DNA from 4 places in the Streptomyces sp. NPDC056169 genome. Region 3 is predicted to be linked to each of the others. Evidence: riboswitches for the same ligand, from Rfam matches in the RefSeq annotation. Region 3 holds a riboswitch; each other region holds the start of a gene.
What was found. Region 3 has a riboswitch for cobalamin ahead of metE (5-methyltetrahydropteroyltriglutamate--homocysteine S-methyltransferase). Riboswitches for the same ligand answer to the same signal wherever they lie in the genome.
Positions count from the first base shown of each region.

Region 1: another riboswitch for cobalamin. It lies ahead of ACFC0G_RS38625 (ABC transporter substrate-binding protein); the one in region 3 lies ahead of metE (5-methyltetrahydropteroyltriglutamate--homocysteine S-methyltransferase).
Region 2: another riboswitch for cobalamin. It lies ahead of ACFC0G_RS10560 (ribonucleoside-diphosphate reductase subunit alpha); the one in region 3 lies ahead of metE (5-methyltetrahydropteroyltriglutamate--homocysteine S-methyltransferase).
Region 4: another riboswitch for cobalamin. It lies ahead of ACFC0G_RS16075 (energy-coupling factor ABC transporter permease); the one in region 3 lies ahead of metE (5-methyltetrahydropteroyltriglutamate--homocysteine S-methyltransferase).

Region 1 covers NZ_JBHJUO010000039.1:18,505-22,667, forward strand. The annotation lists gene ACFC0G_RS38615 (APC family permease) at 1-1,324, shown strand, start outside; gene ACFC0G_RS38620 (cold-shock protein) at 1,469-1,675, shown strand; cobalamin riboswitch at 1,711-1,918, shown strand; gene ACFC0G_RS38625 (ABC transporter substrate-binding protein) at 1,985-3,049, shown strand; gene ACFC0G_RS38630 (FecCD family ABC transporter permease) at 3,190-4,163, shown strand, end outside.
Region 2 covers NZ_JBHJUO010000005.1:350,142-354,304, forward strand. The annotation lists gene mctP (monocarboxylate uptake permease MctP) at 1-1,128, shown strand, start outside; gene ACFC0G_RS10555 (GNAT family N-acetyltransferase) at 1,211-1,711, shown strand; cobalamin riboswitch at 1,748-1,888, shown strand; gene ACFC0G_RS10560 (ribonucleoside-diphosphate reductase subunit alpha) at 2,020-4,163, shown strand, end outside.
Region 3 covers NZ_JBHJUO010000018.1:138,682-142,844, forward strand. The annotation lists gene ACFC0G_RS28785 (pyridoxal-phosphate dependent enzyme) at 1-205, shown strand, start outside; gene metE (5-methyltetrahydropteroyltriglutamate--homocysteine S-methyltransferase) at 355-2,673, opposite strand; cobalamin riboswitch at 2,840-3,060, opposite strand; gene ACFC0G_RS28795 (hypothetical protein) at 3,167-4,072, opposite strand.
Region 4 covers NZ_JBHJUO010000009.1:5,318-9,480, forward strand. The annotation lists gene dhaL (dihydroxyacetone kinase subunit DhaL) at 1-513, shown strand, start outside; gene ACFC0G_RS16055 (PTS-dependent dihydroxyacetone kinase phosphotransferase subunit DhaM) at 510-923, shown strand; gene ACFC0G_RS16060 (ArsR/SmtB family transcription factor) at 982-1,284, shown strand; gene ACFC0G_RS16065 (VOC family protein) at 1,281-1,673, shown strand; gene ACFC0G_RS16070 (RidA family protein) at 1,714-2,172, opposite strand; cobalamin riboswitch at 2,215-2,422, shown strand; gene ACFC0G_RS16075 (energy-coupling factor ABC transporter permease) at 2,451-3,149, shown strand; gene ACFC0G_RS16080 (energy-coupling factor ABC transporter substrate-binding protein) at 3,158-3,625, shown strand; gene cbiQ (cobalt ECF transporter T component CbiQ) at 3,632-4,163, shown strand, end outside.

The sequences.
Region 1 (4,163 bases), on a different contig from region 3:
GCGGGCGTTCATCGCCCCCACCGCGGTGTTCATCGGCGCGATCATGATCCTGATCGTCGTCGGCCTCTTCCGTGACGCCCCGGTCTCCACGGCCGCGTCCGCCGGCCACGCCTCCGTGCTCGCCGACGACGCCACGACGGTCGGCGCCCTGCTCCTCCTGAAGGCCTTCGCCTCCGGCTGCTCCGCCCTCACCGGCGTCGAGGCCCTCGCCAACGCCGTCCCGTCGTTCCGCGCCCCCGCCGCCAAACGGGCGATGCGCGCGGAGGTCGCGCTCGGCGCGCTCCTCGGCGTGATGCTGATCGGCCTCTCCGTACTGATCTCCCGCTTCGGTCTCCGGCCGGTCGAGGGCGTCACCGTCCTCGCCCAGCTGGCCGACGCCTCCCTCGGGCACAACTGGGCCTTCTACGTCGTCCAGTTCGCCACCATGGTGCTCCTCGCGCTCTCCGCGAACACCTCCTTCGGCGGGCTGCCCGTCCTGCTGAAGCTGCTGGCCCGCGACGACTACCTGCCGCACGTCTTCGGCCTCAAGGCCGACCGCCAGGTCCACCGCCACGGCGTCGTCTGGCTCGCCGTCGTCTCCGCCGGTCTGCTGGTCTTCTCCGGCGGCGACACCAACACCCTCGTCCCGCTCTTCGCGATCGGCGTCTTCGTCGGCTTCACCCTCGCGCAGACCGGCATGGTCCTGCACTGGCGCGCGACCCGGCAGTGGGGCAGGGCCGCGCTCAACGGCCTCGGCGCCGTCCTCACCGGCGTCTCCGCGATCGTCGTCACCGCCACCAAGTTCCACGACGGGGCCTGGCTGATCGTGATCGCCCTCCCGGCCCTCGTCCTCGCCTTCGAGGCCGTCCACCGTGCCTACGGCAGGATCGGCGAGCGGCTCGGCGTCGGCCGCGTCCCCGAGCCGCCGCACCGCGCGCGCTCCCTCGTCCTGGTCCCGGTCTCGTCCCTGACCCGGCTCACCAGCGAGGCCCTGACCGCCGCGGTCTCCCTCGGGGACGAGGTCCGGGCGGTCACCGTCTGCCACCCGGACGCGGAGGACCGGGAGGCCACGGAGGCCCTGGAGCGCGACTGGGCCCTGTGGAACCCGGGCGTCCCCCTCGTCCGGCTCCCCTCCGAGCGCCGCACGCTCGGGCGCCCGATCACCGCGTACGTCCACGGACTCCGGAAGGCCGAGCCCGACACCCGGATCACCGTCCTGATCCCGGAGGCCGAACCGGAACGGCTGTGGCAGCGGCCCCTCCAGAACCGGCGCGGCGCCCTCGTCGCCCGGGCCGTCCGCCGGGACACCGATGCCGTCGTCTGCCGCCTCCGCTACACCGTGTAGAGCGCCGAGCGGAGCACGAGTAGGCGGCGCGCGGAGTACCGCGCGGACGCGTCCCGCGACGGGCGAAGCACGGGCGGACGGGGTAGATCTCCCCTGAGAGGCGCGTCTGAGAGGTACGTCGCCGGTGACGACAGGGAGGCCGCCGTGGAAGGCAGAAGCAAAGGGTTCGTCCACTCCTTCAACCGTCTCGGCGGGTACGGCTTCGTCGTCCCCGTGGGCTCCGAGGAACAGGTGTACTTCAGCGCGGCGGACATCGAGGGAGAGGCCCAGTCGCTCTCCGAGGGCCAGCAGGTCACCTTCGTGCTCGTCCTCGGCGACGGCCGCTTCGAGGCGAAGGAGCTGCGCCTCTGACCTGGCCCGCGACCGGAGGTGCGACAGGTCGCCGGTGGTACTGTGCCGAGGCCAGTCGCACCTTTGTGCTCACCCGAACGGGCGAGCGTACGGGTCAGGGAATCCGGTGGGAATCCGGAGCTGACGCGCAGCGGTGAGGGCGACGGGCGGAGCATCGGCCACTGGGCGGCGGAACAGGCCCGGGAAGGCGCTCCGTCCGGCTGACCCCGAGTCCGAAGACCTGCTGGCGGCCCCGGCGTCACGCCGTCGACCGGGGAGCACCCGTACGACAGGCTCCGCGTATGAGCCGTGGACGCAGAGGAATGCTCCGTGCCGTTCGCACACCACCCCGTCCGCTCCGCCGCGCTGCTCCTCGCCGGCACCCTCGCCCTGCTCCTGACCGCGACGGGATGCGGCGGCGGACCCGCCGGGACCACGTCGGGGAAGGGCCGGGGCGCGGAGCCCGCGGCCGGCTATCCCGTGACGCTCGACAACTGCGGTGAGCGCGTACGGATCGACCGCCCGCCGCGGCGGGCCGTCGCCCTCGACCAGGGCGCCGCCGAGATCCTGCTCTCCCTCGGCCTGGCCGACCGCATGGTCGGCACCGCGACCTGGACCGACCCCGTTCTCAAGGGACTTGAGAAGCAGAACGCGAAGGTGCCGCGCCTCGCCGACCGCTACCCCTCCTTCGAGAAGGTGCTCGACACCGAACCCGACTTCGCCGCCGCCTCGTTCGGGTACACCCTCGGCAAGGGCGGGGTGGCCCCCCGCGAGCAGTTCGCGAAGCTCGGCGTCCCCACCTACCTCTCGCCGACCGACTGCGCCGGCAAGGACAACAGCGGCGACGGCGACGGCGTCCGCACCCGGACGCTCACCATGGAGACCGTCCACGGCGAGATCCGGGACCTGGCCCGGGTGTTCGGGGTGCCGGAGCGCGGCGAGAAGCTCGTCGCCGAGCTCAAGGGCCGGGTGGCGAAGGCCGCTTCGGCGGGCGACTTCACGGACGTCTCCGTCCTCTACTGGTTCGCCAACGCCGAGTCCCCCTACATGGCGGGCTGTTGCGGCGCGCCCGGCGTCGTCACCCGCGCGCTCGGCGTGAAGAACGTCTTCGACGACACGCGCGAGGAGTGGCCCCAGATCAACTGGGAGACCGTCGCGGACCGCGACCCCGACGTGCTCGTGATCGGCGATCTGACCCGCCGGTCGCAGTCGGCCGAGAGCGCCGCGAAGAAGATCGCGTTCCTGGAGTCCGACCCGGTCACCAGGAACATGACGGCGGTGAAGCGGAAGCGGTACGTGCTCCTCAGCGGCCAGGCGATGAACCCCACGATCCGTACCGTCGAGGGCGTCGAGAAGGTGGCCGCCGCGCTCCGCTCGTACGGACTCGCCAAGTGACCCTCCCCGGACCGGCCAAGACGTCACGCGGGGGAGGCACGCGACCTGGGGGCGCTGCGCGACCCGAGAGCGGTGCGCGGCCCCAGAGCGATGCGCGGCCCCGTGGCCGTGGTCGTGGTCGTGGGCGGCCTGTCGGCCGCGTGGTGGCGGACGGTGGTCGGGCGGTGCTGTGGGTCCTGGCCGGGCTCGCCGTCCTCTGCGCGTCGATCGCCGTGGCGATCACGATCGGGCCGGCGGACCTCCGCGTCGGCGAGGTCCGGTCCGTCGTCACCGCCCACCTGACCGGGGGCGTCTCGGACCTGTCCCCGATCCGGGACGGGATCGTCTGGAACCTGCGCCTGCCCCGCACCCTCCTCGCGGCCGTCTGCGGCGCCGGACTCGCCGTGTGCGGGACGGTGATGCAGTCCCTCCTGCGCAACCCGCTCGCCGACCCCTTCGTCCTCGGCGTCTCCTCCGGCGCCTCGACCGGCGCCGTCCTGGTCGTCGTCCTCGGCGTCGGCGGGGGAGTCCTCTCCGTCACCGGCGGCGCGTTCCTCGGGGCGGTCTGCTCCTTCGCGCTCGTGCTGCTCCTCAGCCACACCCTCGGCGGTTCACCGGACCGCGTGGTCCTCGCCGGAGTCGCGGCCATGCAGCTCTTCTCCGCGCTCACCTCCTTCGTCGTCATGACGGCCGCCGACGCGGAGACCACCCGCGGCGTGCTGTTCTGGCTCCTCGGCTCGCTCGGCGGGGTCGGCTGGGACGAGGTGCGGGTGGGCGTCGCGGTGCTCGCGGCGGCCCTGCTGATCTGCGGCGGGTACGCGCGGACGCTGGATGCCTTCGCCTTCGGTGAGGACGCCGCCGCGTCGCTGGGCGTCGCCGTCGGCCGGGCAAGGACCGTCCTGCTGTGCGTCACCGCCCTCCTGACGGCCGCTCTGGTCTCCGCCGCCGGCGCGATCGGCTTCGTCGGCCTCGTCCTGCCGCACGCGGCCCGCGCGCTGGTCGGCCCCGGGCACGCCCGGCTGCTGCCGGTCACGGCGCTCGCGGGCGCGGTCTTCCTCGTCTGGGCGGACACCCTCGCCCGTACGGTGCTCGATCCCCAGGAGGTCCCGGTGGGTGTCGTGACCTCGCTGATCGG
Region 2 (4,163 bases), on a different contig from region 3:
GACCTGCCGCTGCTCATCGCCTTCGGTGTCCTCGCGGCGTACACGTACTCCTCGGGCCTGCGCGCCCCCGCGCTCATCGCGTTCGTCAAGGACACCCTGATCTACATCGTCATCGCGGTGGCGATCATCTACATCCCGATCAAGCTCGGCGGCTTCGACGAGATCTTCGCCAAGGCGGGCGAGGCGTACGGGCAGACCAACCCGGCGACCGGCAAGCCGCGCGGCGCGCTCGTCCCCGGCGAGGCCGGGCAGTGGACGTACGCGACGCTGGCGCTCGGCTCGGCGCTCGCGCTCTTCATGTACCCGCACTCCATCACGGCGACCCTGTCGTCGCGGAGCCGTGAGGTCATCCGCCGCAACACCACGATCCTGCCGCTGTACTCGCTGATGCTGGGCCTGCTCGCGCTGCTCGGCTTCATGGCGATCGCCGCCGGGATCCAGGTCAAGAACGGCCAGCTCGCCATCCCGCAGCTCTTCGAGACCATGTTCCCGGACTGGTTCGCGGGCGTCGCGTTCGCCGCGATCGGCATCGGCGCGCTCGTCCCGGCCGCGATCATGTCGATCGCCGCGGCCAACCTCTTCACCCGCAACATCTACAAGGACTTCATCAAGCCGGACGCGACCCCGGCCCAGGAGACCAAGGTCTCCAAGCTGGTCTCGCTCTTGGTGAAGGTCGGCGCGCTGGCCTTCGTCCTCACCATGGACAAGACGGTCGCCATCAACTTCCAGCTGCTCGGCGGGATCTGGATCCTCCAGACCTTCCCGGCGCTGGTCGGCGGCCTCTTCACCCGCTGGTTCCACCGCTGGGCGCTGCTCGCCGGCTGGGCCGTCGGCATGGTCTACGGCACGGTCGCCGCGTACGGCGTCGCCAGCCCGACGCAGAAGCACTTCGGCGGCTCCTCCGCCGAGATCCCGGGCATCGGCGAGATCGGCTACATCGGCCTCACCGCGTTCGTCCTCAACGTCGTCGTCACGGTCGTCCTGACCTTCGTCCTCAAGGCCCTGAAGGCCCCCGAGGGCGTCGACGAGACCTCCCCGTCGGACTACACGGTCGACGCGCCGGCCCGCGCGGCGAAGCCGAAGCCGGACCCGCAGGCGGACCCGAAGGTCGGCGCCGGAGCGCACTGACCTCGCGGTACGACACAGGGGCCCGGGATCTCCGCCAGGAAATCCCGGGCCCCTTCCCGTACCCCCGGGGCACACTGCCCCCATGGACTTCACGATCAGGGCGGTACGGCCCGAGGAACACGAGGAGCTCGGGGAACTCACCGGGCTGACATACCTGAACGACGGGCTGCTGCTGTACGGCGAGGACGACTTCTACCTGGACGTACTGAAGGACACGGCCCGGCGGGCCCGCGAGGCCGAGGTGCTCGTCGCCGCCGACGAGGACGACCGGATCATCGGCGGGGTGACCTTCGCCCCCGGCTCCACCCCGTGGGCGGACATCGCCGTCGCCGGCGAGGCCGAGTTCCGGATGCTCGCGGTCGCTCCGGAGGCCCGCGGCAGGGGCGTCGGAGAGGCCCTCGTCCGCGCCTGTGCGGACCGCGCACGGGCCCTGCCGGGGTGCGCGCGGCTCGTGCTCTCCACCGACGCGAAGATGGTCTCGGCGCACCGGATCTACGAGCGGATGGGCTTCGTCCGCACCCCCGAGCGGGACTGGGAACCGATTCCCGGCCACCAGCTGCGGACCTACGCCCTGGAGTTCTGACACACGGACGACACAACATGTGGGGGGTTCTGCGAGCAGCGCCCCCCACATGTATGCTCGTCCTCGCTGTCGACGCAGGGAAATCCGGCGCGAATCCGGAACTGTCCCGCAACGGTGTGCTTCGTGTTGATTCGTACGAAGTGAGTCCGAGGACCTGCCGACAGCACACCCGGTCCAGCCGTTCCGGGTGTCACTGACGTCCGGGCCTCGCGGAGTGGGCCGGTGGACGCGGCGCGTCCTGTGTACGGATGCCCGCCTGCCCGCCTTCCCCCGCCGCGGCCCCGAGCCGAGCGAGGGAGAGCCCCCACGTGACCATCGCGCCCGCCGATCCGGCCACGGCGATCGAGAGCGACGGACCCGGCACCGTGCTGCTGCGGACCCTGACCGATCTCACCGCCGACCTCCCCGACACCGACCCCGGCAAGATCGCCGCCGCCGCGCTCCGCGGCCGCAGCGCCACGTCGGACGAGGCGGAACTGCGCGAGCTGGCCACCGAGGCGGCCGCCGGTCTGATCTCCGAGGACCCGGCCTACTCCCGGCTCGCCGCCCGGCTCCTGACGATCACCATCGCCGAAGAGGCCGCCGGCCAGGGCGCGGTCTGCTTCTCGGCCTCCGTGGCCGTCGGCCACCGCGAGGGCCTGATCGCCGACCGCACCGCCGACTTCGTCGCGCGGCACGCGGACCGCCTCGACGCGACCATCGACCAGACCGCCGACGACCGCTTCGGCTACTTCGGTCTGCGCACCCTCTTCTCGCGCTACCTGCTGCGCCACCCGATCACCCGCAAGGTGATCGAGACCCCGCAGCACTTCATGCTCCGCGTCGCCTGCGGCCTCGCCGAGGACGAGAGCGTCCGCGCGCTCGACGAGGTCGGCGCGCTGTACGGCCTGATGAGCCGCCTGGACTACCTGCCGTCCTCCCCCACGCTCTTCAACTCCGGCACCCGCCACCCGCAGATGTCCTCCTGCTACCTCCTCGACTCCCCGCAGGACGAGCTGGACTCCATCTACGACCGCTACCACCAGGTCGCGCGCCTCTCGAAGCACGCCGGCGGCATCGGGCTCTCCTACTCCCGCATCCGCGCCCGCGGTTCCCTCATCCGCGGCACCAACGGGCACTCCAACGGCATCGTCCCGTTCCTGAAGACCCTCGACGCCTCCGTCGCCGCCGTGAACCAGGGCGGCCGCCGCAAGGGCGCCGCCGCCGTCTACCTGGAGACCTGGCACGCGGACATCGAGGAGTTCCTGGAGCTCCGCGACAACACGGGCGAGGACCAGCGCCGTACGCACAACCTGAACCTGGCGCACTGGATCCCGGACGAGTTCATGCGCCGCGTCAACGCCGACGCCGACTGGTCGCTCTTCTCCCCGGCGGACGTGCCCGAGCTCGTCGACCTGTGGGGCGAGGAGTTCGACGCCGCCTACCGCGCCGCCGAGGCGAAGGGCCTGGCCCGCAAGACGATGCCGGCCCGCGACCTGTACGGCCGGATGATGCGGACCCTGGCCCAGACCGGCAACGGCTGGATGACCTTCAAGGACGCCTCGAACCGGACGGCCAACCAGACCGCCGAGCCCGGCCACACCGTCCACTCCTCCAACCTCTGCACGGAGATCCTGGAGGTCACGGACGACGGCGAGACCGCGGTCTGCAACCTGGGCTCGGTCAACCTCGGCGCGTTCGTGGACGTTTCGACCCAGGACATCGACTGGGAGCGGCTCGACGCGACCGTCCGCACGGCCGTCACCTTCCTCGACCGGGTCGTCGACATCAACTTCTACCCGACCGAGCAGGCCGGGCGTTCCAACGCCCGCTGGCGGCCGGTGGGCCTGGGCGCGATGGGCCTCCAGGACGTCTTCTTCCAGCTGAAGCTGCCGTTCGACTCCCCCGAGGCGCGCGCGCTGTCCACCCGTATCGCCGAGCGGATCATGCTCGCCGCGTACGAGGCCTCCGCCGACCTCGCCGAGCGCAGCGGCCCCGTCCCGGCCTGGGACAAGACGCGCACGGCCCGCGGTGTCCTGCACCCGGACCACTACGACGTCGAGCTCAACTGGCCGGAGCGCTGGGCGGCCCTGCGCGAGCGGATCGCCGCGGTCGGCATGCGCAACAGCCTGCTCCTGGCGATCGCGCCGACGGCGACCATCGCCTCGATCGCGGGCGTCTACGAGTGCATCGAGCCGCAGGTCTCCAACCTCTTCAAGCGCGAGACGCTGTCGGGCGAGTTCCTCCAGGTCAACTCGTACCTCGTCGACGAGCTGAAGCGGCTCGGCGTGTGGGACGCCCAGACCCGGGACGCGCTGCGCGACGCCAGCGGCTCGGTCGCGGGCTTCACCTGGATCCCGGCCGAGGTGCGCGAGCTGTACCGCACGGCCTGGGAGATCCCGCAGCGCGGCCTGATCGACATGGCCGCCGCGCGGACGCCGTTCCTCGACCAGTCGCAGTCCCTGAACCTGTT
Region 3 (4,163 bases):
CGCCGCCCGCCACGAACACGAACGCAGCCCCGAGCGCACGGTCCTCTTCCTCGCCGCCGACACCGGCCACCGCTACGTCGACACCGTCTACGCACGCCACCGCGAGGCCGTGCCCGTCGAGGGCCTCGCCCCGCGCGACGTTACCGACCGGAGCCAACTGGCCCTGCCGTGGTCCCGGATGCACTGGAACCGCGCCCGTGCGTGAACATTCGTACGTTCCAGCGAGGTGATCACTCGCTCCTCGGCGTCCTGGAGACCATCGAGGACCGCTCGCCGCTCGGTGCCGCCGACGCGGGGCCCACGTGCTCCCGCCGGGCCGGCGGGAGCACGGGGACCCTCCTCGTCGCGGCGCGGTCAGGGGGTGGTGAGCTCGGACCGGACGGTGCGGGCCGCCTCGACCAGGTTCTCCAGTGCGGCCCGGGTCTCGGGCCAGCCGCGGGTCTTCAGGCCGCAGTCGGGATTGACCCACAGCCGCTCGGCGGGGATGGCCCTGAGGCCGGTACGGAGCAGCTCGGCGGCCTCGTGGGCACTCGGGACGCGCGGGGAGTGGATGTCGTAGACACCGGGTCCCGCCTCGCGCGGGTAGCCGTGGGCGGCGAGTTCCCGGGCGACCTGCATGTGCGAGCGGGCGGCCTCCAGGCTGATGACGTCGGCGTCGAGGTCGTCGATGGCCTGGACGACGTCGCCGAACTCGGCGTAGCACATGTGGGTGTGGATCTGGGTCTCCGCGCGCACCCCGGCGGTCGTGAGGCGGAACGCCTCCGTCGCCCAGTCCAGGTAGGCGTCGTGGTCGGCCGCGCGGAGCGGCAGGGTCTCGCGGAGGGCCGGCTCGTCCACCTGGATGACCGAAGTGCCCGCCGCCTCCAGGTCGTTCACCTCGTCCCGCAGGGCGAGAGCGACCTGGCGGGCGGTGTCGGCGAGCGGCTGGTCGTCACGGACGAAGGACCAGGCGAGCATGGTGACGGGTCCGGTGAGCATGCCCTTGACGGGCTTGGCGGTGAGGGACCGGGCGTACGCCGTCCAGCGGACCGTCATCGGCGCCGGCCGGGAGATGTCGCCGGCGAGGACCGGCGGCCGGACGTAGCGGGTGCCGTAGGACTGGACCCAGCCGTGCCGCGTGGCGAGGTAGCCCGTGAGCTGTTCGGCGAAGTACTGGACCATGTCGTTGCGTTCGGGCTCGCCGTGGACCAGGACGTCGAGGCCGGTCTTCTCCTGGAAGGAGATCACTTCCTGGATCTCGGACCTGATGCGCTCCTCGTACCCGGCGGTGTCGATCCGGCCGGCCCGCAGGTCGGCCCGGGCGGTCCGCAGCTCCGCGGTCTGCGGGAACGAGCCGATGGTCGTACTGGGGAGCAACGGAAGCCGGAGGGTGGCGTGTTGGGCGGCGGCCCGTTCGGCGTACGGCTGGGGGCGCCGGGTGTCGGAGGCGGTGACGGCGGCGGCGCGGGAACGGACGGCCGGGTCGCGGGTGATGGGGGAGCCGGCCCGCGAGGCGAGGTCGGCGCGGTTGGCGGCGAGCTCGGCGGTGATGGCCCCGGTGCCCTGTGACAGGCCCTTCGTCAGGGTCACGACCTCGGCGGTCTTCTGGCGGGCGAAGGCGAGCCAGCGCAGGATCTGCGGATCGATCTCGCGTTCGGCCGCCGCGTCGAGCGGGACGTGCAGCAGGGAGCAGGAGCCCGCCACGTCGACGCGGTCGGCGAGGCCGAGGAGGGTGCCGAGGGTGGTGAGCGACGCCGCGAGGTCGTTGACCCAGATGTTGCGGCCGTTGACCACACCGGCGACGAGCCGCTTGCCCGGCAGGCCGCCGGCGGCGGCGAGCGCGTCGAGGTTGGCGGCCGCCCGCTCCGTGAAGTCGAGCGCGAGCCCCTCGACCGGCGCCTTGGCCAACACCGGGAGGGCGTCGCCGAGTCGGTCGAAGTAGGAGGCGACCAGGAGCTTGGGCCGGTCCGTGAGCCCGCCGAGGTCGCGGTAGGCGCGGGTGGCGGCGTTCAGTTCCGCCGGGGTGCGGTCCTGGACGAGCGCGGGCTCGTCGAGCTGGATCCAGTCCGCGCCCGCCGCCCGCAGGTCGGCGAGGACCTCGGCGTACACCGGGAGCAGCCGGTCGAGGAGGGTGAGCGGATCGAAGTCGGCGGCCACGCCGGGCGCCGGCTTGGCGAGCAGCAGGTAGGTGACGGGGCCGATCAGGACGGGCCGGGCGGCGAGGCCCAGGGCGAGGGCCTCGCGGAGCGCGGTGACCTGCTGGGAGGAGTCGGTGGAGAAGACCGTGCCGGGCCCCAACTCCGGGACGAGATAGTGGTAGTTGGTGTCGAACCACTTGGTCATCTCCAGCGGTGCGACGTCCTGGGTGCCGCGCGCCATGGCGAAGTACCCGTCGAGCGGATCCGCGGCGACGGCCGCCCGGTGGCGCTCGGGGATCGCGCCCACCATGACGGTGGTGTCGAGGACGTGGTCGTAGTACGAGAAGTCGCCGGTGGGGACCTCGGTGATGCCGGCGGCGGCCAGCTGCCGCCAGGTGGTGGCGCGCAGGTCGGCGGCGGTGCTCCGGAGGGCGTCGGCGGTGACGCGGCCCTTCCAGTACCCCTCGACGGCCTTCTTCAGTTCCCGGTCGGGCCCTTGGCGGGGGTAGCCGTACAGGGTGGACTGCGCTGCCGCGGCTGCGGACTTGGTGGTCACGGAGATCTCCTTCGCGAGATGAATCCCTGAGATCCCGGAGACGGGACGCGGACGCGAAGGGGTGACGGAACGGACGGCGCGACCCGGCGCGGTGCGACGCGGTCGTCCTTCTCGCTCTGTACGCCGACCCGCCCACGAGGTCACCGGAATGTCCGCGCGCGGAATCGTCCGCGTGCGGGCAACGGGCAGGTCTTCGGACTCGCGGGCACGTCCTCACGGGGGAGGACTCCTAGTGGCCGTCGCTTCCCAGACCCGTCCCGGGTCCAGTGCTGATGACGGCGGTCGTTCCCGCTCACCGCTGCGGGGCAGTCCCGGATTCCCACCGGGTTCCCTCTTACGACGCATCCCGTCCGGCTGACGGGGCGAACCAGCTGCACCCGCAGCCTAGCCTGGTCGTCCGGTTGTTCGCACGCGACGGGACTCCGGAGCGCCACCGGGCCCCGGAGTCCGTCATGTCGGGTCGTACGTGCGTGTGCGTGCGTGCGTGTCGGGGTCAGGCGCCGCAGAAGGACTCGGTCCGGACGAAGCCGCCGAGGTTCTCGTCGTCGGTGCCGAGCAGCGTGTCCGCGGACTCGGGCAGGCACTCCACCGCCTCGACCTTGTACTGGGGGTACGTCCCGAGCACGGTCGGGGAGGCCGCGAGCGCGACCCGTACCCGGCCCGTCGCCGAGATCGTCACCCGGCCGGCGTCGCTCACCGCCGAGTCGAACGGGCCGTCGTCGCCGGCGTCCGCCGCCGACCCCACGACGAGCCTGCCGGCGGCGGTCACCGCGATGTCGGAGATGTGCCGTGCACCGTCGTCGGCGGGGTGTGCGGCCCGGTAGGTCCGGCTCGTCACCGCCCCGAACAGCGGCTGCCCCCACGCGGCGAACGTCAGCGGCGCCGCGTACAGGGTGGCGGGACGGCCGGGGCCGGCGCCCCGGTCCGCCCACAGGGCGGCGAGCTTTCCGTTCTGGGCGACGAGCGCGAAGCTCTCGAAGTCGTCGCCCTCGCCGATCGCCGGCAGCGGCGTGTAGTCGACGACCGTCGCCGTCGAGCCGGCGACCTTCAGGCGGAACAGGACTCCGCGGCTGGTGAGTGCCAGGTACTCGCCCGGCATCCCCGGGACGGCCTCGATGGCCTCCAGGTCGACCGGCTCCGGCCCGTCCCAGGTGAGCGGCGCGACGGTGTCGGAACCCTCCCGATGGGTGATCCGGGACAGCCGCTGTTGCCCGGACCGCTTGTTGTCATGGACGACCAGGACCTGCACGCCGGTGCCGTCGTCGGTACGGCCCTCGTACGCGAGACCGCTGACACCGCTGAGGACGTCGCCACCGACCTTCTGCCACTCTCCGGCGGCCCCGGCGGGGGCGGAGCCCAGCGTCGTCAGCAGCGCGGTCGCCGCGGTGAGCCAGGCCATGCGCTGCAACATCGAAAGTTTCACGGAGTCGCTTGCCTTCTCTGTCCGACAGACGCGAGATCACGCGCCGGACGTCAGGCTATGGATCTTG
Region 4 (4,163 bases), on a different contig from region 3:
GACGCCGACCACGGTGTCAATCTGAAGCGCGGGTTCACGGCCGTGGCGGAGCTGCTGGCGAAGGAGCCGCCCGCGACGCCCGGCGCGGTGCTCGTCGCCGCCGGACGGCAGCTGATCTCCACGGTGGGCGGGGCCTCGGGGCCGCTGTACGGGACGCTGCTGCGCCGTACGGGCAAGGCGCTGGGCGAGGACGAGCGCGTCGGCAGGGAGCAGCTGGCGGAGGCGTTCGGCGTCGGTGTGGCCGCCGTGTCCCAGCTGGGCGGCGCGCAGGTGGGGGACAAGACGATGCTGGACGCGCTCGTCCCGGCCGTGGAGGGGCTGCGGAGCTCGTTCGCGGCGGCGCGCGCGGCGGCCGAGGAGGGCGCCCTCGCGACCGTACCCCTCCAGGCCCGCAAGGGGAGGGCCAGCTATCTCGGCGAGCGGTCGATCGGGCACCAGGATCCGGGGGCGACATCGTCGGCGCTGCTCTTCGCGGAGCTCGCCGGGACGGCCCGGTCGGAGGGGGCGGCATGAGCGCGGCGGCGGCGCCGGTCGGCATCGTGCTGGTCTCGCACAGCGCGGATGTGGCGGCCTCGGTGGCGGCACTGGCGCAGGGCCTCGCGGGCGGCGGCGCGACCACGCCGATCCAGCCGGCGGGCGGGCTCCCCGACGGCGGCCTGGGGACGAGCGCCGAGCTGATCTGCGAGGCGGCGAAGGCCGTCGACGGCGGCGCCGGGGTGGCGCTCCTGGTCGACCTGGGCAGCGCGGTCCTGACCGTGAAGGCGCTGCTCGACGAGGGCGACGAGCTGCCGGAGCGTGCCCGGCTGGTCGACGCGCCGTTCGTCGAGGGCGCGGTCGCGGCCCTGGTGACGGCGAGTGCGGGCGGGGATCTCGACGCGGTGGCCGCGGCGGCCTCGGAGGCGTACGCCTATCGCAAGCGGTGAGGGGGGTCTCGGCCGGGTCGACTTGATAGGCAAGTGAACAGTTGCCTATCCTGGGGTGGTGGCCGACGACCTTTTCAAAGCCCTGGCCGACCCCACCCGCCGCACGATCCTCGACGAGCTCGCGGAGAAGTCCGGACAGACACTGTTCGAGATCTGCTCGCGGCTGAGCATGAAGCATCAGCTCGGCATCTCGCGCCAGGGGGTCTCCCAGCACCTGACGGTGCTGGAGGCCGCCGGGCTCGTCGAGACCAGGCGGGAGGGCCGCTACAAGTTCCACGACCTGAACACGGCCCCCCTGCGGCACATCACCGAGCGGTGGCCCGTGCCCGACACCCCAGGACCGGAGAAGAGCACCCCATGAAGATCCATCTGACCAGCGTCTTCGTCGACGACCAGGCCAAGGCCGAGCGTTTCTACACCGAGATCCTCGGCTTCGTGAAGAAGCACGACGTCCCGCTGGGCGAGACGGACCGGTGGCTGACGGTCGTCTCGCCCGACGAGCCCGCCGGCACCGAACTCCTCCTGGAGCCCGCCGGCCACCCGGCCGTCAAGCCCTACCGCGACACGCTCGTCCAGGACGGCATCCCGCTGGCCCAGTTCGCGGTCGACGACGTGCGGGCGGAGTACGAGCGCCTGACCGGCCTCGGCGTCCGCTTCACCCAGGAGCCCCTGGAGATGGGCCCCGTCACCACCGCCGTCTTCGACGACACCTGCGGCAACCTCATCCAGATCGCGACGAAGCCGCAGTAGTCCCAGCGGCCGGCCCTCCCGGGCGTCACCCTCCTGGACGTCAGTCGAGGTCGGGGCCGGCGTCGAAGCTGGAGTCGAGGTCGGCGTCGAGGTCGGCGTCGAGGTCGGCGTCGAGCACGGCGTCGACCTCGATCTCGACGAGCCATTCGGGGTCGATGAAACGCGAGACCTCGACGAAGGTCGTGACCGGCCGCACCTCCGCGAACCGCTCGCCGTGGGCGCGCGCGGCCTCCTTCCAGCGGGTCACGTCGGTGAGCATGATCCGCGTCCGCACGACGTCCTCCGCCGACGCCCCCGCGGCCTTCAGCGCCGCCTCGGCGATATCCAGACACCTGACGGTCTGCCCGTACACGTCGCCGGGCGCGACGGTGGCCCCGTCGTCCCCGATGGGCGCCGTCCCCGCGACCGCCACGTGCGCGCCCTTGCGCACGGCCCGGGAGAACCCGATCTGCGGTTCGAGCGGTGAGCCGGAACTGACCGTCTGTCGGACATTCCCCATCGGTCCGTACCCCTTCGCGTTGTGATGCACCTGATCAACGCACTAGTGTCGCAGGGCCTTGGTGTACGGGAAACCGGTGAAGTACCGGTGCGGCCCTCGCCACTGTGATCGGGAGTTCCGGCTCCACACCCGAGGGAGACGCCCCCGGGCAAGCCACTGCACCGCTGCGGGCGACCGCCGCGGCGTGGGAAGGCGGAGTCGGGACGTATGACCGTCAGCCAGGAGACCGGCCAGGGTGCGTTGTCCATCCACGAGGTGCTGGAGAGGGTCTCCCGACCATGCATATAGCCGAGGGGTATCTGCCCCCCGCTCACGCCGCCGCCTGGGGCGTCGCGGCCGCTCCGTTCATCGTCCACGGGGTCCGCGCGCTCACCCGCGAGGTGCGGTCCAACCCCGAGTCCACCCTGCTGCTCGGCGCCGCCGGCGCCTTCACGTTCGTCCTGTCCGCGCTCAAGCTCCCTTCCGTGACGGGCAGTTGCTCGCATCCGACGGGTACGGGCCTGGGCGCGATCCTCTTCCGGCCGCCGATCATGGCGGTCCTCGGGACGATCACTCTGCTCTTCCAGGCCTTGCTGCTCGCCCACGGCGGGCTCACCACGCTGGGCGCCAACGCCTTCTCGATGGCGATCGTCGGGCCCTGGGCGGGGTACGGGACCTATCTGCTGGTGCGCCGGTTCGGCGCGCCGCTGATGGTCGCCGTCTTCTTCGGCGCGTTCGTCGCCGATCTGTCGACGTACTGCGTCACGAGCGTGCAGCTCGCGCTGGCCTTCCCCGACCAGGGCAGCGGCGTGCTGGGCGCCCTGGCCAAGTTCGGTTCCATCTTCGCCGTGACGCAGATTCCGCTCGCGGTGAGCGAGGGCCTGCTCACCGTGCTCGTGATGCGGCTGCTCACGCAGTCCAGCAAGGGCGAGTTGACCCGGCTGGGCGTGCTGGGCAGGCCCGGCGCCGAACGACCCGAGGAGGCGACCGCGCGATGAGCGTCACCATGAGCCGGAACACGAAGATCAACGCGCTGCTGCTGCTCGTCGTCGCCGCGCTCGCGGTGCTGCCGCTCGCGCTGGGGCTCGGCGACCACAAGGAGGAGCCGTTCACCGGGGCGGACGCGGAGGCGGAGACCGCGATCACGGAGCTCCAGCCGGAGTACGAACCGTGGTTCAGCCCCCTGTACGAACCGCCGTCCGGGGAGATCGAGTCGGCGCTGTTCGCCCTCCAGGCCGCGCTCGGCGCCGGTGTCCTCGCGTACTACTTCGGCGTACGGCGCGGTCGCCGGCAGGGCGAGGCCCGCGCCCTGGCGGCGCAGACCGAGGGAACGGCGGCACAGCCTGCGGAGGCAGGAGTGGAGGCGCGGCCCGGGGAGTCGGCAGCACCCGGGGAGGCGGCGGCGCCCGGGGAGGCTGCAGCCGTATCGGCGGCCGGCTCCGGCTCCGGCGCCGTCGAAGGCAAGGGCGCGTAGCCGCCCATGCTGCCGATCGACGCGGCGGCGCACAGCAGTCGCTGGCGCCGCCGCCATCCCGCCGAGAAGGCCCTGCTCGGCTTCGGGCTCACACTCTGCGCGGTGTGTCTGCCGCCGTGGCCGGGCGCGGTGCTCGTCGCGGCGGCCACGCTCGCGGTCCTGCTCGGACCGGCCGGCGTGGCGGGCCGCCAGCTGTGGCGGGCGTTCCGTGTGCCGCTCGGGTTCTGCGTCACGGGCGCGGTGCCGCTCCTCTTCGAGGTGGGTGGGGCGCGGGGGTTCGTCGCCCTCGCGCCCGGCGGGCCCGTCCACGCGGGCGAGCTGCTGCTGCGGACCGCTTCGGCCTCGCTGGGCGTGCTGCTCTTCGCGTTCACGACGCCCGTCTCCGACGTGCTCCCCCGGCTGGTCCGGGCAGGGGTGCCGGCTCCCGTGGTGGACGTGGCGCTCGTGATGTACCGGATCATCTTCCTGCTCCTCGACTCGCTGTCGAAGATCCGCCAGGCGCAGGCGGCCCGGCTCGGGCACACCACCCGGGCGGCGA